2 regions of the Variovorax sp. TBS-050B genome follow, and region 2 is predicted to be linked to the other one. Evidence: riboswitches for the same ligand, from Rfam matches in the RefSeq annotation. Region 2 holds a riboswitch; the other holds the start of a gene.

Region 1 (14,606 bases), 1.4 Mb from region 2:
ACCGGCTGCCGCGAGCTGCCGGCCGCCGAGATCACGCGCGCGCTGGCGCGCGGCTTTGCCTGAGAGGCCGCGCATGGCGCAGCAGCTTCATCTGCCCCTGAAGTTTCTCGAGCAGCCCGCGGGTGCGAACGTGCGCGAGCCGTGGCTGCTGGTGCTGATGCACGGCGTGGGCAGCAACGAGCAGGACCTGTTCGGCCTCGCGCGGCTGATGCCGCCGCAGTTCCACGTGCTGAGCCTGCGCGCGCCGTACGTGCTGTCGCCCGATGCCTATGCCTGGTTCGAGTTCCAGCAACTGCCCGGCGGCGAGCGGCGCATCGACGAGGAACAGGAGCGCGAGAGCCGCTTCCTGGTCGGCGAGATGGTGGCCTCGGCCGCGCAGCAGCTCGGCGTGCCGGCCGAACGCGTGGTGGTCGGCGGCTTCAGTCAGGGCGGGATCATGGCGCTTTCGCTGCTGCTGACCCAGCCGGGCAAGGTGGGCGCGGCGATGGTCTGGCACGGCCGGCTGCTGCAGCAGGTGGTGCCGCACGTCGCGCCGCCCGAAGCCTTCGAGGGCAGGGCGCTCTGGGTCAGTCACGGCAGCGCCGACAGCGTGATCCCGGCGAGTGCGGCCGAGGCCACGCGTGCGCTGGCGCGCGGCCTGCCGCTGGCGCTCTCGGGCGCCGACTTCCCGGGCGGGCACGAGATCCGGCCCGCCGAGCTGCAGGGCACGCTGGTCTGGTTGCAGTCGCTCACGGCGAGTCACAACGTGCAATAGGTCGCAGCCGCTGGCTGAACTTCGGCGGCTGGCAGACGTCACACGGCGTTACGAGCACGGACGCCGGGTGCGGCCTCGATTGATGCACCATCGGCGTTCGTCTCCCACTGCGCTTTGCAAAAGGAAACCGCCGACATGCCCGAACCAGACATCCCCGAGATTCGCGACACCGCCGAAGCGCCCGCATTCAGACCGCGCCGCGAGAGTTCGACGGGCACGATGGTCGTGATCGTGCTGCTGGCGCTCGCGGCGGCTTTCCTGGGATGGCGCTGGTACCAGCAACAGCAGCCGGTGCCGGCCGAACCGGCGCCAGCGGTGGCGGCCGCACCGAACGACGGCCCGGTGGTGCCCCCGCTTTCGCCGCTGCCGGAATTGCTGGAACCGCACAACCCGCTGGAAGGCCTGGCGCCGCCCGATGCCGGACTGCCCGCGGTGGCGGATTCCGATTCGCGCGTGGCGAAGGCGCTGGCCGAGGTGTTCGGCAGCCGCAACGTCTCGGAATTCCTGCTGCCCGACGGCGTGGTGCGCCGCTTCGTCGCCACGGTGGACAACCTTCCGCGCGAGCACGCGCCCGCGAGCCGTTGGCCCGTGCATCCGGCCAAGCAGCGCTTCATCACCGGGCAGCAGGGCGGTGCCGAAGTCATCGATGCCCGCAATGCCGCGCGCTACGCGCCGCTGGTGCAGCTCGCGCAGTCGGTCGACGCGGCCAAGGCGGCCAAGGCGTATGCGCGGCTCTATCCGCTGTTCCAGCAGGCCTATGAAGAGCTCGGCTACCCGGGCCGCTACTTCAACGACCGGCTCGTGGCCGTGATCGACCACCTGCTGCAGGCGCCCGAGCCCGCCGGGCCGGTGCGGGTGCGCCTGGTCGAGGTCAAGGGCAGCGTGCCCTCGCAGCGGCCCTGGGTGCGCTACGAATACGCCGACCCCGAACTCGAAGCGCTCTCGTCGGGCCAGAAGATCATGGTGCGCGTCGGCCTCGAGAACGAGCGCCGGCTCAAGGCCAGCCTGCGCGGCTTTCGCGCGCAGATCGCCACGGGCGACATCGCGAAGAAGCAGAAGCAGCCGTCGTCGCAGCCGCAGTCCTGACGCCGGGCGGCGCCTGTAGGCGCGGACCGATTGCGCGCGGCGCCGATGGCGCAGATGATCGGCCGACCCACGAGGGCGCGGCCGCCGGACGGCACCGCGCCTGGCCTTCACGATTTGCTGCAAAGATTTCGAGGACCACCGTATGAGCCTGATGAGCGTCGACCTCTACCAGAGTGCCACCGATCCCGAGAAATTCCTGGCGCTGCCCGCCGGCACCGACCCGAGCGAACTTATGGGTCCGATGACCTTCGACCAGGACTATGCGGAGGTCAAGCGTTACCAGGAAGGCTTCGAGTTCGACCCCGCGCAGGACTATGCCGGCGTCAATGCCGCCAAGATCGCGGCGGACCTGCTCACCGTGAAGTGGGCGATCTACCGCCGCGAATCCTGATCAGGCTTCCTGGTAGTCGCCGACCGGCACGCAGCTGCAGAACAGGTTGCGGTCGCCGTAGACGTTGTCGACCCGGCCCACCGGCGGCCAGTACTTGGCCTGCTTGAGCGCGGCGAGCGGATAGGCGCCGAGCTCGCGCGAGTACGGATGCGTCCATTCGCTGCCCAGCAGGCTGGCGGCGGTGTGCGGCGCATGCTTGAGCGGGTTGTCGTCGCGCGGCCAGACGCCTTCCTCGACGCGCCGGATCTCGCCGCGGATCGCGATCATCGCGTCGACGAAGCGGTCGAGCTCGGCCAGCGGCTCGCTCTCGGTGGGCTCCACCATCAGCGTGCCCGGCACCGGAAAGCTTAGCGTGGGCGCATGGAAGCCGTAGTCGATCAGCCGCTTGGCGACGTCCTCGGCGGTGACGCCGCTGGTCTCCTTGAGCGGGCGCAGGTCGAGGATGCACTCGTGCGCCACGTGCCCGTTGGGGCTCGCGTACAGCGTCGGATAGTGGTCCTTGAGCCGCGCGCTGATGTAGTTGGCGCTCAGGATCGCGGTCTCGGTCGCGGCCTGCAGGCCCTTGGCGCCCATCATCCGGCAGTACATCCAGCTGATCGGCAGCACGGCCGCATTGCCGAGCGGCGCGGCCGAAACCGCGCCAACGCCGTGGCCCGTGGAACCCGCGGTCGCATGGCCCGGCAGGTAGGGCACGAGGTCCTCGACCACGCAGACCGGTCCCACGCCCGGGCCGCCGCCGCCGTGCGGGATGCAGAAGGTCTTGTGCAGGTTCAGGTGGCTCACGTCGCCGCCGAACTCGCCCGGCGCGGCCACGCCGACCAGCGCGTTCATGTTGGCGCCGTCCACGTACACGCGGCCGCCGTGTTCGTGCACGAGCTCGCACAGCTCCTTCACCCGGGTCTCGAACACGCCGTGCGTGCTGGGGTAGGTGATCATCACCGCCGCGAGCCGCTCGCTGTGCTTCTCGCAGGCGCGCTTCAGGTCGTCCATGTCGACGTTGCCCTGCGCGTCGCAGGCCGTGACCACCACCTGCAGGCCCACCATCTGTGCGCTCGCGGGGTTGGTGCCGTGCGCCGACGAGGGGATCAGGCAGATGTCGCGATGCCCCTGGCCGTTGGCCTCGTGGAAGGCGCGGATCGCAAGCAGGCCCGCGTACTCGCCCTGCGAGCCGGCGTTGGGCTGCAGGCTGATGCCGGCATAGCCGGTGGCTTCGCAGAGCCAGGCGCGCAGCTGGGCGTCGAGCTGGGCATAGCCCACGAGCTGCTCGGCCGGTGCGAAGGGATGGATGTTCGCGAACTCGGGCCAGGTGATCGGGATCATCTCGCTGGTCGCGTTGAGCTTCATGGTGCAGCTGCCGAGCGGGATCATGCTGCGGTCGAGCGCGAGATCCTTGTCCGAGAGGCTGCGGATGTAGCGCAGCATCGCCGTCTCGCTCTTGTGGGTGTTGAACACCGGGTGCGTGAGAAAGGCGCTGGTGCGGCGCAGGTCCTCGGGCAGCCGCGGCGCGGTGCCGGCCAGGTCGTCGAAGCGCGGCATCGGCGTGCCGGCGGGCACGAACAGCGCCCACAGCGCCTCGATGTCGGCGCGCGTGGTGGTCTCGTCGAGCGAGATGCCCAGGTGCTGCTGCAGCCGCTGGCGCAGGTTGATGCCGGCGGCCTGCGCGCGCTCGACGATCCTCGCGGTGTCTTCGCCGGTGCGGATGGTCAGCGAGTCGAAGGCGGTGGCGTTGACCGGCTCGCGGCCCATCTGCGTGAGGCCCTGCGCGAGGATGGCGGTGAGCGCCGCCACGCGCTGCGCGATGCGGGTCAGGCCATCGGGCCCGTGGTAGACGGCGTACATGCTCGCCACCACGGCCGGCAGCACCTGCGCAGTGCAGATGTTCGAGGTCGCCTTCTCGCGGCGGATGTGCTGCTCGCGCGTCTGCAGCGCGAGGCGGTAGGCGCTCTGGCCGTGCGCGTCCACGCTCACGCCCACCAGGCGGCCCGGCAGCGAGCGCTTGAATTCGTCGCGGCAGGCCAGGTAGGCCGCATGCGGACCGCCGTTGCACAGCGGCATGCCGAAGCGTTGCGTGGTGCCGCAGACGATGTCGGCGTCCCATTCGCCGGGCGGCGCGAGCAGCGTGAGCGCCAGCAGGTCGGCAGCCACGCAGAAGGCGGCGTCGCACTGGTGCGCATGGCCCGCGAGCGGGCGCAGGTCGTGCACGTGGCCGGTGGTGGCCGGGTACTGCGCGAGCACGCCGAAGAATTCGCCGCTCACCATCAGGTGCGGCAGCGTCTCGGAGACGGTGCTGACCTTGACCTCGATGCCCAGCGGCGCGGCGCGGGTCTTGATGACCTCGATGGTCTGCGGATGGCAGTCGCCCGAGACCAGGAACACGTTGCTCTTGGCTCTAACGCTGCGCCGGGCGAGCGTCATGGCCTCGGCCGCGGCCGTGGCCTCGTCGAGCATCGAGGCGTTGGCGATCGCCATGCCGGTCAGGTCGCAGACCATGGTCTGGAAGTTCAGCAGCGCCTCCATGCGGCCCTGCGAGATCTCGGCCTGGTAGGGCGTGTAGGCGGTGTACCAGGCGGGGTTCTCGAGCACGTTGCGCAGGATCACGCCCGGCGTGTGGGTGCCGTAGTAGCCCTGACCGATGAAGCTCTTGAACACCTTGTTCTTCGCCGCGATCGCCTTCAGCTCGGCCAGCGCGTCCGCCTCGGTGACCGGGGCCGGCAGCCGCATCGGCCTGGCGCGGCGGATGGCCGCGGGCACGATGCCGTCGATGAGTTCCGCGCGCGTCTCGGAGCCGATCACCGGCAGCATGCGCGCCTCGTCGGCCGCATCGATGCCGATGTGGCGGGCGAGGAATTCTTCGGCGTTCTCGAGTTCTTGCAGGGAGGGGAGGGAGGGAGTGGGCATGGCGGGTGTCGGGAAAAAGGCGGGATCGGGGCCAGAACGCAGAGGCCGCAGAGGTTTCGCAGAAGTCGCGAAAGCAGACAGAAAAATGAATTCCTTCTGCGACTTCTGCGAAGTTTTTGTCTTCCTTCTGCGTCCGGCTGTCCGTATTCAGCAGCGCATCAAGACTCGGCCGCGAACTTGTCGTACGAGGCCGCGTCGAGCAGCGCATCGAGCTGCGACGGGTCGCTGAGCTTCACCTTGAAGAACCAGCCGGCTGCGAGCGGGTCGCTGTTGGCGAGCGAGGGGTCGGCGCGCAGGGCCTCGTTGACTTCGGTGATCTCGCCCGAGACCGGCATGAACACGTCGGCCGCGGCCTTGACCGATTCGACGACACCGGCGACCTCGCCCTGCGCGAAGGTCTTGCCGACTTCGGGCAGGTCGACGAACACCACGTCGCCGAGCGCGTCCTGCGCATGCACGGTGATGCCGACGGTGGCCGCGTCGCCTTCGGCCGAGACCCATTCATGGTCCTTGGTGTACTTGATGCTCATGGTGAAGAAACTCCTCGTGGAAAAAACAAAAGGTGGGTCGGCCGGCTGGCTTCAGCCGCGGTAGTAGCGGGTGGGCACGAAAGGCATGGTCGAGACTTCCATCGGCACCGGCTTGCCGCGCACGATGGCCTGCACGCGCGTGCCGGGCTCGGCGAAGGCGGTGGCGACGTAGCCCATCGCGATCGGCCGGTCGGCCGTGGGGCCGAGCAGGCCGCTCGTCACCAGGCCGATGTCCTGGCCCTCGAAGGACTGCAGCACCGTGCCGTCGCGCACCGGAATGCGTTCCAGCGCCACGAGGCCGACGCGCTTGCGCGTGAGCGTCTCATGGTCGGTGCGGCCCGCCGCGCCCGCGGTGGCTGCCGCGAGCTGGCCCAGCACCCGGGCCGCGCCGGGAAAGCCGCCTTCGCGCGCGCCGCCCGCGCGGCGGACCTTCTGGATCGCCCAGTTCAGCGAGGCTTCGACCGGCGTGGTGGTGGTGTCGATGTCGTTGCCGTAGAGGCACAGGCCGGCCTCGAGCCGCAGCGAATTGCGCGCGCCCAGGCCGATGGGCTTGACCTCGGGCTGCGCGAGCAGCAGGCGGGCGAGGGCGTCGGCATCCTTGCCGGCCACCGAGATTTCGAAGCCGTCTTCCCCGGTGTAGCCGCTGCGCGTGGCGAAGGCCGCAATGCCGCCGATCTGCACCGCGCCGCCCGTCATGAACACGAAGCGTTCGATGCCCGGCGAAAGCCGCGCGAGCACCGCCGCGGCCTGCGGACCCTGCAGCGCGAGCAGCGCATGGTCGGCGAGCGACTGCACCTCGCAGCGCGCGCCGATCTTCCGTTGGATGTGGGCCAGGTCGGCCACCTTGCACGCGCCGTTGACGATCACGAAGATCGACCCATGCCCCTCGTTGAAGAACATCAGGTCGTCGAGGATGCCGCCCGTGTCGTCGAGCAGCAGGCCGTAGCGCTGCTTGCCGGGCGGCAGGTCGATCACGTCGACCGGCATCAGCGTCTCGAATGCCGCGGCGGCATCGGGCCCGACCAGGCGCAGCTGGCCCATGTGGGAGATGTCGAACAGGCCGGCGGCCTCGCGCGTGTGCCGGTGCTCGGCCATCAGGCCCGCGGGGTACTGCACCGGCATCGAATAGCCGGCGAACGGCACCATGCGGGCGCCCAGTTCCACATGCAGGTCGTGCAGCGGGGTCTTGAGAAGTTGTTCGGCGGAAGCGGCAGAAGTCACCGGGAGGCACTCCAAAGGGGCAGTCGAATTCCATGGCGCAAACCATGGGCCACCCCTGCTGTCCGCTTTACCTGAGAGATTCGCCCCACGATCGGGGTTTGCTCCTTCGGTGGGCCGCCGCGTCCGCATGGGTGCGGGGGCCTCTCTCCAGCAAGGAAGCGACGGCATCCGCCGGCGCTGTGTCAGTCCTTTTGCCTGAGCGTTCGGGAAGTCCCTGCGCCTTCGGCGGCTCCGCGACGCGAAGCTCTCTCCTGACCCGGCGAGTGTAGTGGATCGCGGCGCCCCGGTCGCGGGGCACGGCCGGCGCGGGCCGGTTCAGTGCATGGCTTCCGTCGCCGGCGGCAGCAGCTTGTCGATGCGCTGGCGCAGCGATTCCGCGCGCTCGGCGCCGGCGGTCTTCTCGATCTCGGTGAGCATCAGCGCGGCGATGCTCAGCATCGCGCCGCGGTCGCGCGCCTCGCGCAGCGCATCGCGCATCTGCGTTGCGAACTTCGGATCGCGCCGCACGAACATGCGCTCGCAGATGTCGAACAGGAACATGCGGGTGGTGGCGAGGGAGCGCTTGCCGTCGAAGTTGTCGGCCGCAGCGGGCGGCGGCGCGGGCTCGGTCTCTTCCACGGGGGCCGGCACGGGGGCGGGCGCCGCGATCGGCGCGGCGGGCGCCGCCACCTGCAGATAGCCGCGGTGCGCGAGCGCCTGCAGCGCCTGCTCGGCATCGGCGCGGCTCGCGAAGAGGGGCACGAAGTCCGTCAGCGAACGGCGGCCGTCGGCCATCAGCAGCAGCGCGCGTTCGCGCTGGCTCAGCGTGCGCTGACCGCCCTGGAGTTCGTCGCGTGCCTTGTCGGTCTTGATTGGAAACATGGCGCAACAGCCCTGGAATTCGAGGGCTGAAGCATCGCGGCGGGCGGTGACATCTTCATGAACCTTTTCGCCTTACACGGCGTCGAGAGGCCGCCTGCCGGATTTTTCGCTCAGCCCGCGACTTCCTTGCGGATGAGCCAGCGCTTGTCCACGCGCTGCAGCTCCAGTGTCTTGGGTCCGGTCTGGCTCAACGCGTCGGCGCGGTAGTGCTGCGTGAAGCGGGCGGTGGCGGTGGCGCCGTGGATGCGAATGACGAGGTTCTCGATGTTCACCTCGATGCGCGACCGGTTCGCGATGCGCCGGCGGCGTTCGGCTTCCCAGGCGGCATGGTCGACCCGCTGGTTCGGAACGAAGTCGGGCACGTAGGCGGCGAAGTAGCGCTCGACATCCCGGGCCGACCAGGCTTGCGCCCAGGCGCGCACGGCGGCTTCGACCTCGGCGATCACGGCGCCGCTCTGTGCAGCCGCATCGATGGATGCCGCAGTCGCAGGCGCAGGCGTGGCGGCCACCGGCGCGGGAGCGACCTCCGCGCCGGCGAGCTCCGGCGGATTGGCCACATAGCCCGTGAAGCGCCATCGGCCGGTTTCGTCGAGCGAGAAGCTGAGCCTTTCGGCGCCCGGCTTGCCATCGATGCGGACGGAGGCGAACTCCACATTCGCGTAGATGCCCGCGGGCAGTTGCTGGTCGCCGCCGGCGGCGATGGAACGTCGGTTCACGCCGAGCCAGGTGCGGCGGCTGACGGTGCCGACCGTCTGGCGCGCCCGGCGCGTGGTGTCGATGAACACCGCCTGCGGCACGCGCGCCTTGAGCACGCTCGACGCATCGTTCCAAAGATTGCCGAGGCGGTCCTCGTCGACTTTCCGTAGCGCGCTGCGCGCCTCGCGCAGCAGTTCGTCGGCCGATTCGGCGAGCGGTTCGCCGGCGGCACGGGCGCAGAGCGCCGCGCTCGCCAGCAGCCATGCGCCGGCGAGCTTCATCCAGAAGCGTTGCATTTTTTCTCTCCCTTGGTTGCTGGCGCCGCGGGGGCGCCGGGAGAGATTCTCGCCCACCGGCCGGGTGCGCCCGGCCCGCCTGACGGCTACCTCGCGTACACCAGATCGCGCAGCGAAAGCGAGATCCACGGCACGTACGTGATCACCAGCAGACAGCCCAGGATCACGAGCACGAACGGCACCAGGTGCTTCACGATCCGGTCGAGCGAGATGCGCGCCACCGTGCAGGCCGCGAACAGGTTCACGCCGAAGGGCGGCGTGATCATGCCGAGCGCGAGGTTCACCACCATGATGAGACCGAAATGCACCGGGTCGATGCCGAAGTGCACCGCCACCGGCGCGAGGATCGGCGCGAGCACGATGATGGCCGCGCTGGTCTCGATGAACATGCCGATGATGAAGAGCGCCGCGTTCACGCCGAGCAGGAACATCGCCGGCGACTTCAGCACCTCTTGCAGCCAGTGGCCGATCGCATCGGGCACGCCCGCACGCGTGATCAGGAACGCGAACAGCCCCGCGTTGGCGATCACGAACATGATCACCGCCGACGACAGCACCGACTTGCGCAGGATCGCGAACAGGTCGGACGGCTTGATCTCGCGGTAGATCACGACGCCCACGATCAGCGCGTAGAACACCGCCACCGCCGACGCCTCCGTCGGCGTGAAGATGCCGCCGTAGATGCCGCCGAGGATGATCACCGGCATCAGCAGCGCCCAGCCTGCCTGCCACAGCGCGCGGCCGAAGGGCATGCGGCCGTCGCCGTCGTTCTTGCCCCAGCCCTTCCACTTGCAGAAGAGCCAGACGAAGAGCATGAGCGCGCCGCTGATCAGGATGCCCGGGCCGAAGCCGGCGATGAACAGCTCGCCGATCGACACCTCGGCGCTCACGCCGTAGAGGATCATCGGGATCGAGGGCGGGATGATCACGCCCAGTTCCGCGCTCGTGGCCTGCAGCGCGGCGGCGTACGAGGTGGGATAGCCATGCTTGATGAGCGCGGGAATCAGGATCGCGCCGATCGCGAAGGTGGTGGCTACCGAGGAGCCCGACACTGCCGCGAAGATCATGCAGGTGAGCACGCAGGTCATCGGCAGGCCGCCCTGGACGCCGCCCACGATGCTCTTGGCGAACTCGACCAGCCGGCGCGAGATGCCGCCGGTTTCCATCAGGTTGCCGGCGAGGATGAAGAACGGGATCGCCGCGAGCGGAAACTTGTTGATCGAGTTGAAGATCTCCTTGGCGGAGATCAGCATGTTGGCGTTCGTGACCTGGATGCCCAGCACCGAGGCGAGGCCGATCGAGACGGCGACGGAGACCGACAGTGCAAAGCACAGCACCATCGTGGCGATCATGGTGGTGGTCATTGCGCGGTCTCCAGTTCCATGCGCTTGGGATCGAGGTAGTTGCCGACGATGCCGAACAGCGAGAACACCGCGCCCACGGGCAGCGCCATGTAGGCCCAGATCATCGAGATGCTCTCGAGGCCCGCCATGCTCTGCACGCTGCCGCGGATCGCGTAGTCCCAGCCCCAGCGCAGGATCACCAGCATGAGCGCGAGCGCGGCCACGCTCACGGCGGCGTCGAGCAGGCGGCGCACCTTGGGCGAACTCCAGCGGTAGAGCACGTCCACGCTGACCATCGCGCCCTGGCGGAAGGCCATCGGGATGCCGAGGAACACCATCCAGATCAGGCTCACGCGGATCAGGATCTCGCTCCATTCGGCCGGCTGCTCGAGCACGAAGCGCGTGACGATCTGGAACATGCCGAGGCTCGCCGCGACGACGAGCATCAGACAGGCCGCGAACATCGAGATGCCGGTGGTCCAGCGTTCGATGCCAAGGAATCTTTCTTTCATCTGCACCTGCTTCAAAACAAAAAAAGCCCGCCAGACCAGTCTGTGCGGGCGGGCCGGCCGTCGAGCGGCGGCAGCCGGTTGCGAACTACTTGTAGTTGCGGATCTTGTCGAGGTTGGCCTTGCCGAAGTCCTTCTCGAACTGCGCGTTCACGGGTGCGAGCGCAGCCACGAACTTGGCCTTGTCGACGTTGTCGATCACCGTCATGCCCTTGGCGCGCAGGTCGGCCACGCCCTTGGCGTCGTCTTCGTCCACGCGCGCGCGGTTCGCCTTGGTGCCTTCCTTCGCGGCGTCGAGGAAGGCCTGCTTGTCGGCGGCGCTGAGCTTGTCGAAGGTGGCCTTGTTCATCACGAAGATGCAGGGCGAATAGACGTGCCCCGTGAGCGAGAGGTGCTTCTGCACCTGGTCGAACTTGGCCGAGATGATGACCGGCAGCGGGTTCTCCTGGCCGTCGACCGTGCCCTGCTGGAGCGCGGTGAAGACTTCGGGGAAGGCCATGGGCGTGGTGATGATGCCGAAGCCCTTGTAGGCCGCGATGTGCACCGGGTTCTCCATGGTGCGCATCTTCAGGCCCTTGAGATCTTCCGGAGCCTTCACGTCGCGCTTGCTGTTGGTCATGTGGCGGAAGCCGTTCTCGGCCCAGGCCAGCGCCTTGAAGCCCTTGGCTTCGAACTTGGTCAGCAGTTCCTGGCCGATCGGGCCGTCGAGCACGGCGCGCGCATGGGCCTTGTCGCGGAACAGGAAGGGCACGTCGAGGATCTTGGTCTCGGGCACGAAGTTGGGGATCGGGCCGGTCGAGGAGAAGGCCAGTTCCTGCGTGCCGAGCTGCACCGCCTCGATCGATTCGCGCTCGCCGCCGAGCGAGCCGTTGTAGAAGGTCTGGACCTTGTAGCGGCCATTGGTGCGCTTCTCGACTTCCTTCGCGAAGGTGTCGATCGCCACGCCCTGGTGCGAGTTCTGCGAGGTCGAGATGCTGATCTTCATGGTCGTCTGCGCGAAGGCTGCGCAGGCCATGCCCAGGCCCAGAACCAGGCCGGCGGCCAGTCGGGTCAACTTCATTGTGTGTCTCCTCGGTTGGAAAGAAAAAAGGCGCAAGGAACCGTGAGACCGGTTTCACGCAAAGGGGCGACTATGCCCGAATAATCAGTTTGACTGCGTCGGGATTTTCACGGACGTAATCGCGGATCACGGCCTCGAAGCTCGCGTCGGGCGCCAGGCCGAGGGCGCGGGCGCGCGCCGTTTCGATGCGGCCGGGCCAGGTCTTCACGATGCGCCGGATCGCGGGGTCCGGCGTGCGGTCGAGCAGCTCGGTCGCGGCCTTGCCAGCGACGCGTTCGAGCGCAGCGGCCATCTCGCCCACGGTGGTGGCCAGCGAGGGCAGGTTGAGCGCGGTGCGCGGGCCCCATTCGGCGTCGCCGGCCTCGGCCGCGCGCAGGATGCCTTCGACGGTGCGCGCGGGCGAAGCGATCGCCACCGGCGTCTCGTCGGGCACCGGGCAGGCGGCACGAATGCCCGCGAGCGGTTCGCGGATCATCCCGCTGAAGAACCCGGAGGCAGCGCCGTTCGGGCGGCCCGGCCGCACGCTGACCGTCATGAGCCGCACGCTGCGCCCGCGCACGAAGCCCTTGCGGGTGTAGTCGGCCACCAGCTGCTCGCCGATGAACTTCTGGATGCCGTAGCTGGTCTGCGGCGTGGGCAGCGTGTGGTCTTCGATCACCGGCGGCAGCGGCTGCTCGGGGGAATCACCGAAGACCGCGAGCGAACTCGCGAACACCAGGAGCGGCCGCGTGCCGAGGGCGCGCAGCTTCTCGAGCAGGCCATGCGTGGCGGCGAAGTTGCTGCGCATGCCGAGGTCGAAGTCGGCCTCGCACTCGCCGCTGACGGCCGCGGCGAGGTGGAAGACCGCATCGGCCTCGCGCCAGAAGGTGGCGCTGGGTGCGGCGAGCTGTTCGTTCAGGTCGCCGATCGCGACCGCGATGCGCGGGTCGGCCGCCAGATCGGCCGGCGGCGCAGCGCGGTCGACCAGCGTGATGCGCGAAATGGTGGCGGCCGGTGCGCCCGCGAGCGACAGCCGACCCGACGCGAGCAGCGTGCGGGCCAGGCGCGCGCCCAGGAAGCCGGCGCCGCCCGTGATGATGATCTGCATCCGTGGTGTCTCCTTGGCCGGCGAGCATAGCGCAGCCCGCCGCGGCCGACCGACCCCGCGCCAGGGGCGATCAGAAGGTCGCCGTGATGACGACGGTGTCGGTGTAGGTTCCCGCCGGCGGCGCGACGGCGAGCGGCGCCGTCAACTGGGCGCAGACCTGATGGTTGTTGATCGCATTCACCGTGTTGCCCGTGCCCGAGAGCGACGAGGTCGCGTTCCACGCCGTCGTGCAGCCGGGCTGGAACAGCTGGTAGCTGAGGAAATTGCTGCCGCTCTGCATCCTCCGCACGCCGGCACTGGCATGCTGGCCGTTGTCGATCGTGAGGGTGTAGGGCGTCTCGTAGGTGCAGCGCACGCCGACGTTCCCGAAGGCGCGCAGGGCGGTGGCGCCCGAATTGGCCGTCGAGACCGATCCCTGGGAGCCGAAGTCGATGTTGGCGACGTTCTCGATCTGGCAGTTGGTCAGGACGTTGGCGTTGACGGTGAATGTCGAGTTGACGACCTGGGTGCCCGGCGGCGGGGTTGAACAATAGGCGGCGGTGCCCCCTCCCGTCGCAGCGGCGCCGACGAGCGCCTTCGCGTTGAAGGTCTGGGTGTAGATGCCCGGCCGAACGCGATCCTGTTGCTGGCGCGGAAGATAGGTGATGGTGTAGGTCGTGTTGGTGCTGCAGGGCGCATTCGCACCGCCTCCACAGGTTTGGCCCGTGGTTGCGATGCCCGCGCCGTCTCTCGAAACCTGGACGCCGCCGCTGCCGCCGGTCATCCGCCATGCGAGACGCGAGTCGGGTGTCGCAGTGACGTAGTAGGTGTTGTTGTCCCGCTGCTGTGTTCCGACGGGAGCGACATAGAGGCAATAGGTGACGAGGGTGTTGCTGCCGGAGGTGCATCTCGCTTCGAAAACCACCCCGGCGCTGGCCGTGGTGTCCGGCACGATATCGACCGTGGTCGGGCCGAATCCGGACCGAAAGCTCGCCGAAGTGCAGCTTTGCGCCCAGGCGTAGGCGGGCGCGAGCAGCAGCGCCAGCGCCGCGAGCCGGACGAGAAGATGATTGTCAGCGGCAGGTGATGGGGCCGATTTCAAGCTGTGTCTCCTTCTGCGATGCGTAGTCGAAGCTGGCCCGGCAGGTTCCAGCGGCTTCCGGGAGCGTGACCATGACATTGTTGCGCGCGTCGAGCTGCGTGAGATAGGCGCGCCCGTCGTAACCGACCACGGTGACCTGGTCCGTGCCCTCGAGCCGGACTTCCGACCCCACCGGCACGGCCGTGCCGTCTCGGCGTTTCAGGACCAGCACCGCGCCATCGACCTTCTTGACGCCGAAGTCGATCACCACGCCGGAGCGGTCGGCTGGCACCACGGTGGCCTGCGTCTGCGTGGGCTGAAAGTCCAGCGACAGGTTCTTCGGGTCGATCGCCACCGTGTTGTTCTGGTACGAGCGCAAGGAGGGCACGAGGGCGCGGCCGCTGGCGTTGGTCGTGGCGACGGTCCGGCCGTTGAGATTGACGTCGATGCCGGAGCCGCCGGCCTTGATGACGGCGAAGGCATCGTCGACGCGGTTGGCGAAGAACAGGTCGCTGCCGGCGACCACGATCGCGCCATCGACCGTGCCGGTCACGAGGCTGGCCGAGCCCGAGCGCTGCACCGAGCCCGCGAACTCGCCGAAGGGCGCCCTGTAGACCGCCGAGGCGGCCACGGTCTCGGGCCCCTGGTTGTCGGTGCGGCCGCGCAGGGACCAGCCGAGCTCGCCTTCCGCGGCCCGGGCGCTCTTGGTCAGGCTGGTGTCGACGCTGACGCCTCCGCGTTCCGAACGCGATGCGCCCGTTGAAAAGGTCAGGTTGCTGTCGAGCGGGATGGTCAGGCCGGCGAACAGGCCGTA
Region 2 (14,606 bases):
ATAACTGGCGAGCGCCTGCTGATAGCCCTCGCTACCTTCCGAGTAGAAATCCGGCTCAAAGTCCTGAATGTAGTAACCCACTAAGGGCCGACGCTGCACCTTCTCCAATGCGGCCTTGATCCAGAACACGGACAAATAGAGGGTCGCGAGGACGGCGTCGTAGAGATGGAGGTGCTCCGACAACTGACTCCAGTCGGAGAGCCATAAGGTGGCGACGCGGCAATCAGGATATGAATCCTCAAATGCCCCCCGAGAAGTTTCCAGGTTTGCGACGACCACATCGACGCCGCATTCCTGCAAGACAGAGGCCTCGCTCAACACCACATTGGCACCACCACCGGCATGGCCAACCGGCAAGACGATCAGAACTCGCTTTCCCTCGAACTTCCGTCGAATTTGCTCGCGCATGCACAGCCGATCGGTCATTGCCTGAAGCCGTGTGCGCGCAGCCAGCAGTCCCAGGTTGTACTGCGTCAACTCGAGTTGCCGCAGGATGGGAGCGCTTCCGTGCTTGCGATGCAGCGTTTCGTCTGCCGCCTCGACGAGCTTCATTCTGCGTTCCGTCGAGTAACTCTTGGATTGCGCATGGAATACATACACATCGTCCGCGACGGCCAGTTGCCATCCGTTCGAGAACGCTCGAACACACATGTCGTTTTCTTCGCCATACCCCCGACCGAAACCCTCTTCGTCGAAAAGGCCGACGTCCGACAACTGCTCGCGGCGAATCAGCAGGCAAAAGCCGTTGAGGAAGCCGACGCGCGGATAGGACCGGCGTGATGCCATGGCCACCCACTGCGCCATTGCCGAGATCGACAGACCCGGCGGCAAGGGATTCGATGACCAGTCTCCGTCGTCATCGAAGATGTGAGGAACGGATTGCCAGGAAGCGGTATTGCTCAGCGGCCCCACCATTCCGATTCGCGGGTCCGACATGGCGCACGCCACCATCCGGTCGAGCCATTGCGCAGAGACAACCGTGTCACTGTTCAGCAGGACCACGAATTCGGCATCGGATGCTCTCATGCCTGCATTGGCGGCCAGCGTATATCCTTGGGCGACCTCATGGCGCACCAGAACGCCACCTTGGTCCCTGATGAACTCGGCGAGATAGTTCTTTGTATCCTCGTCACTGCCATCATCGACCACGATGATTCGATAGGGCGGCAAGGTGTTGGCGACCACCGAACTGAGACAGTTCTTGACGTCGGCCAAGGCGTTGTGGACGCAGACAATCACATCCACTGTGGCGTGGCGCCGCTCGAGGGTGTAGTGGATCTTCCGCTGCTCCAGTACCGATCCCATATCTCCCGCTTCGGGAGCTTGACCCATAGCGACGATGCGCCGCTTCAATCCCGGAAAACCCTCCTGCGCGACCACTCGGCATACGCTCGTCAACAAACTCCATGGCCCTCCGGCACTCTGGCTCGCCGGCAGAATCAGCCTTTTGACAGTGCGCAGATTGGCGAGCTGGCGCCCGCTCCATCGGATCGGACCGGTCACCCTCCAACTTGTCGACGTCCAAACTTCGTGCAAGGAAGCTTCCAACTCCGTTTCACGCTGCCTGGCATAAGCAAGTTGCGACTGAAGGGCCGCACGCTCCTCTTCCAGTCGGATCCGCTGCGACTGCCTCGACCTGCTTTGACTTTCCAGTTGTTTGAGGTATCGACCCATCTCCGAGATGCGCGCATCACCCGCTTTGACTTGCGCCTCCAGCGCTGCGGACATCTCGACGATCTCCCGCTCTAGCTCGAGCTTGCGACCAAGTGCGGCAAACAAGCGGGTGATGTAGGAGAAGCCGGCTTCAGTACCAAATGCTTGCAGCAGCGAGGCTGCTACTCCGCTTTGATCAGGACCAAAGAACAACACGCCCAGCCCATGCGAATGGGTGAACTGGATCGTCGGACAGTCGACGGACAACTCTCGCCACAAACGCCAGACTCCGAAATCCCGCTCACGGACGCCGATGTCATGAAAAAGCACGATGGCACGCGACGAAAGCTTTGGCCGCCAATGCTCGAAATCGTGTTTGACGGCCTCGTAGGAGTGGCAGCCATCGATGTGCAAGAAATCGATGCTGGCGTCCGAAAAGAGAGCGGCCGCATCGTCGAACGTCATCCGCAGCAAGCGAGAAAATTGCTGGAAGCGATGATTCGTTCTTTGAACGCCTTCGAAGACCTCCTCGCCATAGACTCCGGCATGCTCATCGCCTTTCCACAGGTCGACGGCATAGCATCTGCAGTCCAGTCCGGCGCGGTCTACTGCCTGACAGAACGAGAAGTACGAGTGCCCGTGATGGGTGCCCAACTCCACCAGCACACGTGGCCGGGTCGATTCGACAAGCCACGCACCGAAAGGTGCATGGCCGATCCAGGCGCTCGGTTGAGGAGGGAGTTCGATTTCCTTCAGCGCGGCGCCGAAATCAAGTTCAGACATAGGATTGGTTTTGTTTCGATCGCACGCGACCCGCAGCTTCGCTGGGAAGCCACTTCCAGTTTCTCAGCCGACGCTGAATCACGCGGCGAAGATCTCGGCCTCGCTCAGGGCCATCCCGGCCGCGTCCTTTGTCGAAAGCAACGGCGCCATCGCGATGTCGGGCCACGCAATCGCCAGGTCCGGATCGTTCCATGCGATGCAACGCTCGTGCGCTGGCGCATAGTAGTCGGTCGTCTTGTACAGGAATTCCGCGATTTCACTCACCACGAAAAAGCCGTGCGCAAATCCCTCGGGCACCCACAGCTGCCTGTGGTTTTCCTCACTGAGTTCCACTCCAACCCAGCGACCGAAAGTCGGTGAAGACCTGCGGATATCGACGGCGACGTCGAATACCGAGCCTCGGACCACGCGCACGAGCTTTCCCTGCGGCTGCTGAATCTGATAGTGCAGGCCACGCAGCACACCTTTGGCCGATCGCGAATGGTTGTCCTGAACGAACTCGACGTGCCGGCCGACGGCTTCGTCGAAGGCCTTGTTGTTGAAGCTTTCGTAGAAGAAGCCGCGCGCGTCACCGAATACCTTCGGTTCGATGATCAGCACATCGGGAATTGCAGTCGGCGTGGCTTTCATGAGCGCAGTTCCTCTGTGAGGAGGTGGTTCAGATATTTGCCGTAGCCGTTCTTCTGCAGCGGTGCAGCCAACTTCGCCAGCTGCTCCCGATCGATGAACCCATTGCGCCACGCAATCTCTTCCGGACACGCGATCTTAAGCCCCTGCCGGTGCTCCAGCGTCGCGATGAACTGCCCCGCCTCCAGCAGGCTCTCGTGCGTGCCCGTGTCCAGCCACGCATAGCCGCGCTGCATGATCTGCACGTTGAGCTGCCCGCGGTCGAGGTACGCCTGGTTCACCGCGGTGATCTCCAGTTCGCCGCGCGTGCTGGGCTTCACGGCCTTGGCGATGTCGACGACCTGGTTGTCGTAGAAGTAGAGGCCCGTGACGGCATAGCTGCTCTTCGGCTTGGCCGGCTTTTCCTCGATGCTGCTCGCCTTGCCCTGCGCATCGAAGGCCACGACGCCGTAGCGCTCGGGATCGTGCACGTGGTAGGCGAACACGGTCGCGCCTGCCGTTTGCTCATCGGCGCCCGAAAGCAGGTGCGCGAAATCGTGGCCGTAGAAAATGTTGTCGCCGAGCACGAGCGCGCTCGGGTCGTTGCCCACGAACTTGTCGCCGATGATGAAGGCCTGCGCCAGCCCGTCCGGACTCGGCTGCACCGCGTACTGCAGGTTGATGCCCCACTGGCTGCCATCACCCAGCAACTGCTGGAAGCGCGGCGTGTCCTGCGGCGTGCTGATGATCAGGATGTCGCGCATGCCGCCGAGCATCAGCGTGCTGAGCGGGTAATAGATCATCGGCTTGTCGTACACCGGCAGCAGCTGCTTGCTCATCGCGAGCGTGGCGGGATGCAGGCGGGTGCCGGAGCCGCCCGCCAGGATGATGCCCTTGCGTTTCGTCGTGGTGGTCATGGGGTCGTTTCTTCCCTTTTTTATGTTCAGAGCGTCTCGCGCAGCATCCGTGCCACGCCTTCCTGCCACGGCGGCAGGCGCAGCCCGAAGGCCGATTGCAGCTTGCTGGTGTCGAGGCGCGAGTTGTGCGGGCGCTTGGCGGGGGTGGGGAAGGCGCTCGTCGGCACCGGGTCGACCGCGTCAGGGCCGGCCTTGAGTTCGACGCCGGCGGCCTTCGCCTGCTCGATCACGAAGCGCGCGTAGCCGTGCCAGGTGGTCACGCCGCCGGCCACCAAGTGATAGAGCCCGGCCTTCGCAGGATCCTGCAGGGTCGCGCGGATCGCGTGTGCGGTGACATCGGCCAGCAGCTCCGCACCGGTGGGCGCGCCGAACTGGTCGTCGATGACGGTCAACCGATCACGCTCCTTCGCGAGGCGCAGCATGGTCTTCGCGAAGTTGCCGCCGCGCGCCGCATACACCCAGCTGGTGCGGAAGATCAGGTGCTTCTCGCAATGCGCGGCGACCAACTGCTCGCCTTCGAGCTTGGTACGGCCGTAGACGCTCAGCGGCCCCGTCGCATCGTCTTCCTTCCAGGGCGTGCTGCCGCTGCCGTCGAAGACGTAGTCCGTCGAGTAGTGCACCATCAGCGCGCCGATCTGCTGCGCGGCTTCGGCCACCGCTCCCGGCGAGGTGGCGTTGAGCTTGCGCGCGAACTCGGGTTCGCTCTCTGCCTTGTCGACGGCGGTGTGCGCGGCGGCATTGACGATGACGTCGGGGCGCACCTTGAGCACCGTCTCGGCCAGTTGCTCCGGCCGGCTGAAATCGGCGTGGAAGTCGGTGCTGTCGAAGTCGAGCGCAACCAGTTCGCCCAGTGGCGCGAGGCTGCGCTGCAGCTCCCAGCCGACCTGTCCGCCCTTGCCCAGCAGCAGCAGTTTCATGCGCCAGCCTTCGTGTCGTCGTACTGCTTGGCGACCCACTCGCGGTAGGCGCCGCTTTGCACGTTCTGCACCCACTCGCCGTGGGCCAGATACCACTCGACGGTCTTGCGGATGCCGGTGTCGAAGGTCTCGGCGGGCTTCCAGCCGAGTTCGCGCTCGAGCTTGCGCGCGTCGATCGCGTAGCGGCGGTCGTGGCCGGGGCGATCGGTCACGTAGGTGATCTGTTCCTTGTACGGCTTGCCGTCGGCGCGCGGACGCAGTTCGTCGAGCAGGGCGCAGACGGTGTTGACGATCTCGATGTTCGGCTTCTCGTTCCAGCCGCCGACGTTGTAGGTCTCGCCGAGGCGGCCGGCCTCGAGCACGCGGCGGATGGCGCTGCAGTGGTCCTTGACGTAGAGCCAGTCGCGCACCTGCATGCCGTCGCCGTACACGGGCAGCGGCTTGCCGGCGAGCGCATTGACGATCATCAGCGGGATCAGCTTCTCGGGAAAATGGAAGGGCCCGTAGTTGTTCGAGCAGTTGGTCGTGAGCACCGGCAGGCCGTAGGTGTGGTGCCAGGCGCGCACAAGGTGGTCGCTCGCGGCCTTGCTGGCCGAGTAGGGGCTGTTGGGCTCGTACTTGTTCTCTTCGGTGAAGGCGGGGTCGGTCTTCGAGAGCGAGCCGTAAACCTCGTCGGTCGAGACATGCAGGAACCGGAAGGCCTCCTTCTGATCGGCCGGCAGCGCGTTCCAGTATCCGCGCACCGATTCGAGCAACCGGAAGGTGCCGAGCACGTTGGTCTGCACGAAGTCCTCGGGGCCGTGGATGGAGCGGTCGACGTGCGACTCGGCGGCGAAGTTCACGACCGCACGCGGCTTGTGCTCGGCCAGCAGGCGATCGACGAGCGCGCTGTCGCCGATGTCGCCCTGCACGAAGACGTGGCGCGCGTCGCCCTTGAGCGAAGCGAGGGTCTCGAGATTGCCCGCGTAGGTCAGTTTGTCGAGGTTCACGACCGGTTCGTCGCTCTGCGCGAGCCAGTCGAGTACGAAGTTGGCGCCGATGAAGCCGGCGCCGCCGGTGACCAGAATCATGAGTTCCCTCGAAGTTTTCAGAAGCCGCCGTCAGGGCGAAGCAATGGTTAATTATCCCATTCGTCCGATAGGCCGAATCCGGGGTTGTCGCAATGTGTCTCTCCCACCTAGAATGACGGGACTGCAGGAGAGCGAGTAGTACTTTCAACTACTCCACCGAAGGCGCAAACTCCCATAAACGCTCAGGTCGGCCGACGAATTCTTGAAGTTCTTTCAAAGAGTTTCGAGCCCTGTACTGCAGTACTGACACGCCGTCTGGAGAGCCATCACCCCGCGTGATGCGCCGAAGGAGCAAGCCCGCTGCGGGTGCAGCGGGTGAATCTCTCAGGTACCGAGGACAGGGGGAGCGGCAACTTGGACGGCGATCGTCCGGTTGCTCTGCCATCGCCAAAACACAGCGATGGCATGCCGCCCCGCCGCCATTCAAGCGCACTCACTCGAAAGAAGTACCTGCAATGCGCGTGATCGTTCTCGGCGCCGGCCTGCTCGGCGTCACCTCGGCCTACTACCTCCAGCAACTCGGCCACGAAGTGACCGTGATCGACCGGCAGGCCACGCCGGCCGCCGAAACCAGCTTCGCCAACGGCGGGCAGATCTCCGTGAGCCATGCCGAACCCTGGGCCAACCCCGGCGCCCCGCTCAAGGTGCTGCAATGGCTGGGCAAGGAAGACGCCCCGCTGCTCTTCCGCCTGCGCGCCGACATGCGCCAGTGGCTCTGGGGCCTGCAGTTTCTGCGCGAATGCACACCGGCGCGCACGCGCCACAACATCGAACAGATCGTGCGCCTCGGCACCTACAGCCGCGAGGCGCTGCAGCAGCTGCGGCGCGACACCGGCATCGCCTACGACCAGCGCACGCAGGGCATCCTGCACTTCTACACCACGCAGAAGGAGTTCGACGCCGCGCTCGCACCGGCCGAGCAGATGCGCGCGCTCGGCTGCGAGCGGCAGGTGATCTCGGCCGACGAGGCCGTGAAGATCGAGCCTGCGCTCGCCCACATCCGCCCGAAGCTCGCGGGCGCCACCTACACGGCCGAGGACGAATCCGGCGACGCCAACCTGTTTGCGCGCGAACTCGCGCAACGCGCCGCGGCGGCGGGGGTCAGGTTCCTCATGAGCCACACGGTCACCGCCTTGCGAGAGGCCGGCGGCCGGCTCGATCACGTCGAGGCCACGGACGACGAGGGCCGCTTCCAGCGCATCCGCGGCGACGCCTTCGTGCTCGCGATGGGCTCGCTGAGCCCGCTGCTCGCGGCGCCGCTCGGCATCCGGCTGCCGATCTACCCGGCCAAGGGCTATTCCGTCACGCTGCCCGTCAAGGACGCTTCGAAGGCCCACCAGGTCTCGCTCACCGACGACGAATTCAAGCTCGTGTTCTCGCGCTACACCTCGGCATCGGGCGACCGGCTGCGCATCGCCGGCACGGCCGAGCTCAACGGCTACGACCGCGACCTGAACCGCGTGCGCTGCGAGGCGATCGTGCGGCGCGTCGAAGAACTGTTCCCCGGCGCCGGCGATACCGCGCAGGCCCAGTTCTGGACCGGCCTGCGTCCCGCCACGCCGAGCAACGTGCCGCTGATCGGCAAGACGAAGCTGCCCAACCTCTACCTGAACACCGGCCACGGCACGCTGGGCTGGACCCATGCCTGCGGCTCGGGCAAGTCGATCGCGCGGATCGTGAGCGGGCTGGCGCCCGAGGTGGATTTCGCATTCGCGGGCATGGCCGACAGCAGGCCCGGGGTCGCACAACCCGCGCTCGGCTGACGCGTCAGTCGGCGGCAGCGAACACCGTCAGCACACCGGTGTACCCATACAACCGGTGCCTCGCGATCTCCCCCGCCGCAAAGAACCCCACCAGCGGCACGTCCCCCAGCGCATGCCGCACGATCTGCAGCTCGGCGCCCGGCGCGCCGAAGTGCGGGCCGCCGCGGCCGGAGCAGCTCACGTAGACCGCGCCCGCGATGCGGCGGGCCGGATGCGGCGCCGCCTCGGCCTCGCCGGCCGCCACGGCGCGGGCGGTGGCGAGGGTCTGTTCCTCGGGTTCGAGCTCTTCGCGGATCTCCGCGCAGATGCGCATCAGGTCGGCGCGCGCGGCCTGCGCATTGCGGCGGCAGAAGCTCAGGCGCATGCCGGCTTCGGCCACGTCGGCGATCGCGATGCCGCGACGCGTCGGGTCGAGGCCGATGATGTGGCGCACCAGCACGTCGGCGCCCAGGTCGCCGGTGCGGCGGATGCCGTCGCTGCCGGCGTCGGCCAGGCCCACCAGCGTGTTGCGCACCGCATCGATGGCTTCCTGCGGCCGCTCGAGCGACACCTGGAGTTCCGCGAGCAGCACGTCGAGCGCCGGTTCGCCGTCGAGCTTGAGCAGCAGGTTGCCGTCGGCCTCGGTGATCTCGCGCTCGCGCCCGGCGCCTGCGCGCAGCGGCTGGCAGCCCTGCGTGACGCGCGACACCAGCCGCACGCCCTCGCCGAACACCACGCCCGAGAGGCCGCCCGAGAACACGCCGCCCGCGGCGCCGTGGCCGCGGATGTTGCCGTTGCCGCCGACCGCGAACTGCAGCGCGCCCGCACGGCCCGACGAGAGCCCGCCGAACAGGTAGCCGGTGTCGGTGCGGCCCGCCATTTCGCCGATGAGCTCGGCCAGGTCGGGCGTGGCCGGGTCGGCATGCACCAGCGCGGTATGGGCCTCGAAACCGCTCATCTCGGAGCTGCCGAGCGGCGCCACGCCGGAGAACACGCGGTACTGGTCGCTCGGCAGCGCGCAGAGCATCAGGCTCATGCCGGGCTCGTCGAAATACTCGGCATTGTTGGCCGCCACGCCGATGCCGACGGTGCCCGACCAATCCGTCACCTCGGGCAGTTCGGCGCTCAGGTGATCGAGGATGTCCTGTGCGTGCGCCGCGTAGTGGTCGGTGATGTAGAGCAGCCCGAGCGTCGGCGAGGCCGCGTAGTCGGGCAGGGCCATCTGCGCGCGCAGTTGCGCCAGCACGAGGCCGGCGGCCATGCGCCATTGCGGATGGGTGGCATGGCCGGAAGGAAACAGTTTCATGATGCGTGCCATCCCTGGACAGCGAACGATGTGTGTGAGTGAGGCGTCAGCGCCGGGCGGCGCTGCGCTTGCGCGCGGCGGACGGCGCCTTTTTTCCGGGGGCGGCCTTGTTGGCCGGTGCCGACTTCCGCGATGCCGCGGGCGCCAGCGAAGCAGCCTTGCCGGAGGCGTCGGCCGACGGCTGGACCATGGCGGGCATCTTGAGCTGCGCCGCGTCCTGCAACGCCGAACTCGCGATCTGCTGGAACTGTTCGGTCAGCGCGCCCCACCACTGCATCGGATCGACCACGCCCGCGGCAGCCGGCGCGGCGGACTCCGCATTCGTCCTGCTGCCGCGCGGCTGCTTCTTCGCCGGTTGCGGCGCGGGCGCTTCCTCGGCCGGCGCGGGGGCCTCGGGCGCCGGCGCCGGTGCCCCGGCCTGCTTCGCGGCGAAGGCGCTCGCGATGTCCTCCATGCGCACGTTCATGCCGCGCAGTGTCGAGAGCGTCATCTTCTGCACTTCGAGCGCCTGGATCGTGGCCTTCAGCGCATGGCCGTTCTGCTCGAGCCAGTACTGCACGGTCTTGAGCTCCTGGATGCGCTTGTCGACCTCTTCCACGCTGAGCGTCGGCGCGACCCAGCTCGCGAGGCTCGGCAGTCCGGGCACCGCGCCGGCGCCGGCCGTGCCGGTGCCCGCGAGGTTCTTGAGGAAATCGAATCCGGGAACGAACTGGCTGAAGTCGAAAGGCTGGCTGGCGTTGCTCATGCGGCGGTCTCCGGATCGGGTTGTCCTGTCGCGCCAGCTTACTCCAAGCCCGTGCCTCGCCGCCCGCGGCGAGCCCGCGTTCCCGCCAGTGTCAAAGCTCGGCGCGCACCTTGCTGAACACCTTCCAGAAGGTCGCGTCCTGCGAGGTCGCGAAGTTGATGCGCATCATCGTGCTCGGCGGCCGCCGCGCATGGAACAGCGAGCCCGGTGCGAGCAGGTAGCCCTGGTCGAGCATGCGCTGCGTGAGCGCGTCGGTGTCGACCCCCGTGTCGACCCAGCCGAACAGCCCCGCAGGCTCCGACGCGAAGCTGCAGCCATGCGCCATCGCGAGCTTCACCGCGCGGCCGCGCGCGCCGTCGAGACGGATGCGCACGCGCTCCGAGTGCCGGCGCAGCTGCCCCTGGTCGATGCACCACGACAGCGCCCGCTCGAACAGCGTGGGCGTGGTCAGCGTGGCGAGCAGCTTGGTTTCGAGCAGCCGCTCCTTCAGCGCCTCCGAGGCGGCGAGGAAGCCGATGCGCCAGTTGGGCGCCAGGATCTTCGCGAAGCCGCTCACGTAGATGGTGCGCTGCAGCCCGTCGAGGGCGCAGAGCCGGGTCGCATGCTCGGGCGCGAGGTGGCTGTAGGTGTCGTCCTCGACGATGTGGAAGTCGTACTCGTTCGCGAGCTTCAGCACCCGGTGCGCGCTGCCGGGCGTGAGGCTGTAGCCGGTCGGGTTGTGCAGCACGCTCACGCTCACGAACAGCTTGGGGTTGTGCAGCGCGCAGTACTGCGCCATCACCTCCAGATCGGGCCCGTCGGCGCGCCGCGGCACGGGCAGGATGCGCATGCCCAGCGCCTCGAGCCGCGCGAATTCGAGCGCCCAGCCCGGCTCCTCGACCATCACCGGATCGCCCGCGCGCAGCAGCGTGCGGCTCACGATGTCGAGCGCATGCGTGGCGCCGACGGTGGTCACGATCTGGTCCGGCGCGGCGGGCACGTTGATGCCGACCAGCTTGTTCGACAGGCTGCGCCGCAGCGCCGCGTCGCCCGATGGCTCGCCGTACTGCAGCGAGAGATCCTGCAGCGCGGCGGTGCCGGTCATGCGCCGCACGGCCGTGGGCATGAAGGTCGACGCCATCCAGTCCGGCGGGAACACGCCCATGCCGGGCTGCGGCTTGTCGCTCGGGCGGTGGAACATGCTGCGGATCAGCGAGCTCGCGTCGGCCGGCACGCGCGAGGCCATCATCTGCATGACCATGGGCGCCGCGTTGGGCGGGCGGCCTTCGGGCACGGGCGCCGCGTCGCGCACGTAGAAGCCGCGCTGCCGCCGCGCCTCGACCAGTCCCTGCGCGAGCAGCTGGTCGTAGGCCGCGACCACGGTGTAGGGGCTCACGCCCTGCTGGCGCGCGCACTCGCGCACCGAAGGCAGACGCGCGCCGGGCGGCAGCAGCCGGGTGCGGATGCGTTCCGCCAGCCGGTCGGCCAATTGCCCCGTGAGCGACTGGGTGGAGGTTCGTGTCAACATGCGCAGGGGGCTTCTGTGTCGAGGGCAAGACCAATACAGTTTTTGCGGATGTACGCTCAACTGTATTGGAACTGTAATGGTCCCAAAGTTTAGAGTGTATGCAATGAACTGGCAAGAATTCACCGCGCTGCTGGTGCTGGCCACCGCGATGAGCTTCTCGCCGGGCCCCAACACCACGCTCTCCACCGCCCTCGCGGCCAACGGCGGCCTGCCGCGTGCGATGCGCTTCATCGTCGCGGTGCCGGTCGGCTGGACGCTGCTGCTCGTGCTGTGCGCGGCCGGCATCGGCGCGCTGGTGGTCGCGGTGCCTCCGCTCCGCCTCGCCATCAAGGCGCTCGGCGTGGGCTATCTGCTGTGGCTCGCCTACAAGCTCAGCGGCAGCGCCACGCTCGGCAGGGCCGATGGCGAGCGGCTCTCGGTCGGCTTCGCCCAGGGCGTGATGCTGCAGTTCGTCAACATCAAGGCCTGGCTGCTCGCGCTCACGCTGGTGGCCGGCTGGATCGCCGGCCAGCCCGACGCGCTCGGTCGTTTCGCGATCGTCGCGCCGGTGATGCTGGTCTTCGCCTTCGCGAGCAACTTCGCCTATGCGCTGGCCGGCGCGCTGCTGCGCGCATGGCTCGCCAAGGGCCGGCGCCTCTTGTGGTTCAACCGCGCGATGGGGCTGGTGCTGGTGCTGACGGCCTGGTGGATGGTCGGGGTATGAGCCGGCCCCGCACCGCCATCAGGAAGGAGACGCTGGGCATGTGGCTCGGCGTGATCGGCGTCGCGCTGTTCGCGATCACGCTGCCGATGACGCGGCTCGCCACCGGCACGCAGGCCGCGCCGCAGCTGTCGCCATGGTTCGTCACGCTCGGACGCGCCGCGCTCGCGGGGCTGCTGTCGACGGTGTTCCTGCTCGCCACGCGCTCGCCGCGCCCGGCGCCGCACCAGTGGAAGCCGCTCGGCATGGCCGTGCTCGGCAACGTGATCGGCTATCCGCTGCTGCTCGCGTATGCGCTGCGCGTGGTCTCGGCCAGCCATGCGGCGGTGGTGACGGCGCTGCTGCCGCTCGTCACCGCGGCCGTCGCGGCCTGGGTGCTGCACCAGCGCGCGCGGCTCGGCTTCTGGCTCTGCGCCATCGCCGGCAGCGTGCTGGTGGTGCTGTTCTCGCTGCTGCGCGCCAGCCAGCAGGGCCACGGCTTCGGCTTCGAATGGGCCGACCTGCTGCTGGTCGGGGCGGTGGTCGCGGCATCGTTCGGCTACATCTACGGCGCGCAGGTCACGCCCTCGCTCGGCGCCGAGCGCGTGATCTGCTGGGTCTGCGTGATGGCGCTGCCGGTCACGCTGCCCGCCACGCTCGCGCTCTGGCCGCAGGAGGCCATTGCCGTCACGGCCTGGGCCGGCTTCGTCTACGTCGGGGTGTTCTCGATGTGGATCGGCTTCTTCGCGTGGTATCGCGGGCTCGCGCTCGGCGGCGCGCTGCGCGTGAGCCAGACCCAGCTGCTGCAGCCCTTCCTCTCGATCCTCGCCTCCATTCCGCTGCTCGGCGAACCGCTCGACGTGGTCACGCTGGGCTTCGCCGCCGCCGTGGTCTGCACGGTGGTGCTCGGCAAGCGGCTGTCGCAGCCACAGCCCTCGCTCGCCGCCACGCCACGCGCTGCTGCGCGCGCCGAACGATCCTGACATCGCCCCCACACCCACCGCCCTGAAAGAAGAACCCCATGAACTGGAAGCTTGCCGCCCGCGCCACCAAGATGAATCCCTCGGTGCTGCGTGAAATCCTCAAGGTCACCGAACGGCCCGGCATCATCAGCCTGGCCGGCGGCCTGCCCTCGCCGAAGACCTTCCCGATCCAGGCCTTCGCCGACGCCTGCGCCGAGGTGCTGCACAACGACGGCCAGGCGGCCCTGCAGTACGCCGCCAGCGAAGGCTACGCGCCGCTGCGCCAGGCGGTGGCCGACATGCTGCCGTGGAACGTCGATCCCGCGCAGGTGCTCATCACCACCGGCTCGCAGCAGGGCCTGGACCTCGTGGCCAAGGTGCTGATCGATCCGGGCAGCAAGGTGCTGGTGGAAACGCCGACCTACCTGGGCGCGCTGCAGGCCTTCGGGCCGATGGAGCCGGTTCCCGCGAGCGTGGCGAGCGACGACGAAGGCGTGGTGGTGGACGACCTCGTCGCCAAGGCGAAAGACGCGCGCTTCGTCTACCTGCTGCCCAACTTCCAGAACCCCACCGGCCGCACCATGACCGAGGCGCGCCGCGCCGCCGTCTCGGCCGCCGCCGCCGAAGCGGGCCTGCCGATCGTCGAGGACAACCCCTATGGCGAGCTCTGGTTCGACCAGGCCCCGCCGCTGCCGCTGGCCGCGCGCAACCCCGAGGGCGTGATCTACCTCGGCTCGTTCTCGAAGGTGCTGGCGCCGGGGCTGCGCCTGGGCTTCCTGGTCGCGCCCAAGTCGATCTATCCGAAGCTGCTGCAGGCCAAGCAGGCGGTCGACCTGCACACGCCGATCTTCACGCAGCGCATGGTCTCGGCGGTGATGAAGGACGGCTTCCTCGATCGCCACGTGCCGACGATCCGCGCGCTCTACAAGCGCCAGCGCGATGCCATGCTGGCCGCGCTCACGCGCGAGATGAAGGGTCTGGACGTGAAGTTCAACGCGCCGCTCGGCGGCATGTTCCTCTGGGTGCGGCTGCCCGAAGGCATCGACACCGTGGCGCTGCTGCCCAAGGCGGTCGAGCGCAACGTGGCCTTCGTGCCCGGCGCGCCCTTCTATGCCGGCGAGGGCGATCCGCGCACGCTGCGGCTGTCGTTCGTGACCGCCAGCGTCGAGGACATCGACACCGCCATTGCCGCGCTCGCGCTCACCGTGCGCGAGGAACTGGCGCTGCTCGGCAAGCGCTCGCTCGCGCCCGAACCCGTCTGAACCGCCGCGCAGCCGGGCTCCCACGATGCACATCGCCATCCTCACCTTCGACGGCTTCAACGAGCTCGACTCGCTGATCGCACTCGGCGTGCTCAACCGCGTCAAGCGGCCGGGCTGGCGCGTGACGCTCGCCGCGCCGAGCGCCACGGTCACCTCGATGAACGGCGTGACCGTGCATGCGAGCTCGACGCTCGAGGCCGCCTGCGAGGCCGAGGCGGTGCTCGTGGGCAGCGGCATCCGCACGCGCGAGGTCGCGGCCGACCCGGCCATCATGGGCGTGCTGCGCAGGCTCGACGCCACGCGCCAGCTGATCGGCGCGCAGTGCTCGGGCACGCTGCTGCTCGCCAAGCTCGGCCTGCTGGGCACGGTGCCCGCCTGCACCGACCTCACGACCAGGCCCTGGGTGCAGGAAGCCGGCATCGAAGTGCTGGCGCAGCCCTTCTTCGCCAGGGGCAAC

Evidence for each region. Region 2 has a riboswitch for glycine ahead of M2165_RS12915 (D-amino acid dehydrogenase). Riboswitches for the same ligand answer to the same signal wherever they lie in the genome.
Region 1: it holds a riboswitch for glycine, as region 2 does, so the genes downstream of both, gcvT (glycine cleavage system aminomethyltransferase GcvT) here and M2165_RS12915 (D-amino acid dehydrogenase) in region 2, are expected to answer to the same signal.

The regions. Positions count from the first base shown of each region.
Region 1 covers NZ_JARXYR010000002.1:3,478,055-3,492,660, forward strand. The annotation lists gene M2165_RS19165 (nitronate monooxygenase) at 1-63, shown strand, start outside; gene M2165_RS19170 (dienelactone hydrolase family protein) at 74-754, shown strand; gene M2165_RS19175 (DUF3014 domain-containing protein) at 890-1,840, shown strand; gene M2165_RS19180 (hypothetical protein) at 1,983-2,231, shown strand; gene gcvP (aminomethyl-transferring glycine dehydrogenase) at 2,232-5,129, opposite strand; gene gcvH (glycine cleavage system protein GcvH) at 5,288-5,659, opposite strand; gene gcvT (glycine cleavage system aminomethyltransferase GcvT) at 5,711-6,880, opposite strand; glycine riboswitch at 6,929-7,041, opposite strand; glycine riboswitch at 7,054-7,144, opposite strand; gene M2165_RS19200 (hypothetical protein) at 7,196-7,741, opposite strand; gene M2165_RS19205 (DUF4019 domain-containing protein) at 7,852-8,733, opposite strand; gene M2165_RS19210 (TRAP transporter large permease) at 8,820-10,097, opposite strand; gene M2165_RS19215 (TRAP transporter small permease subunit) at 10,094-10,588, opposite strand; gene M2165_RS19220 (TRAP transporter substrate-binding protein) at 10,674-11,645, opposite strand; gene denD (D-erythronate dehydrogenase) at 11,716-12,732, opposite strand; gene M2165_RS19230 (spore coat U domain-containing protein) at 12,803-13,813, opposite strand; gene M2165_RS19235 (fimbria/pilus outer membrane usher protein) at 13,785-14,606, opposite strand, start outside.
Region 2 covers NZ_JARXYR010000002.1:2,113,484-2,128,089, reverse strand. The annotation lists gene M2165_RS12940 (class I SAM-dependent methyltransferase) at 1-2,436, opposite strand, end outside; gene rfbC (dTDP-4-dehydrorhamnose 3,5-epimerase) at 2,515-3,066, opposite strand; gene rfbA (glucose-1-phosphate thymidylyltransferase RfbA) at 3,063-3,959, opposite strand; gene rfbD (dTDP-4-dehydrorhamnose reductase) at 3,986-4,876, opposite strand; gene rfbB (dTDP-glucose 4,6-dehydratase) at 4,873-5,946, opposite strand; glycine riboswitch at 6,060-6,154, shown strand; glycine riboswitch at 6,192-6,297, shown strand; gene M2165_RS12915 (D-amino acid dehydrogenase) at 6,402-7,709, shown strand; gene M2165_RS12910 (FIST N-terminal domain-containing protein) at 7,714-8,994, opposite strand; gene M2165_RS12905 (PhaM family polyhydroxyalkanoate granule multifunctional regulatory protein) at 9,041-9,739, opposite strand; gene M2165_RS12900 (PLP-dependent aminotransferase family protein) at 9,831-11,246, opposite strand; gene M2165_RS12895 (LysE family translocator) at 11,350-11,949, shown strand; gene M2165_RS12890 (DMT family transporter) at 11,946-12,908, shown strand; gene M2165_RS12885 (PLP-dependent aminotransferase family protein) at 12,947-14,149, shown strand; gene M2165_RS12880 (DJ-1/PfpI family protein) at 14,175-14,606, shown strand, end outside.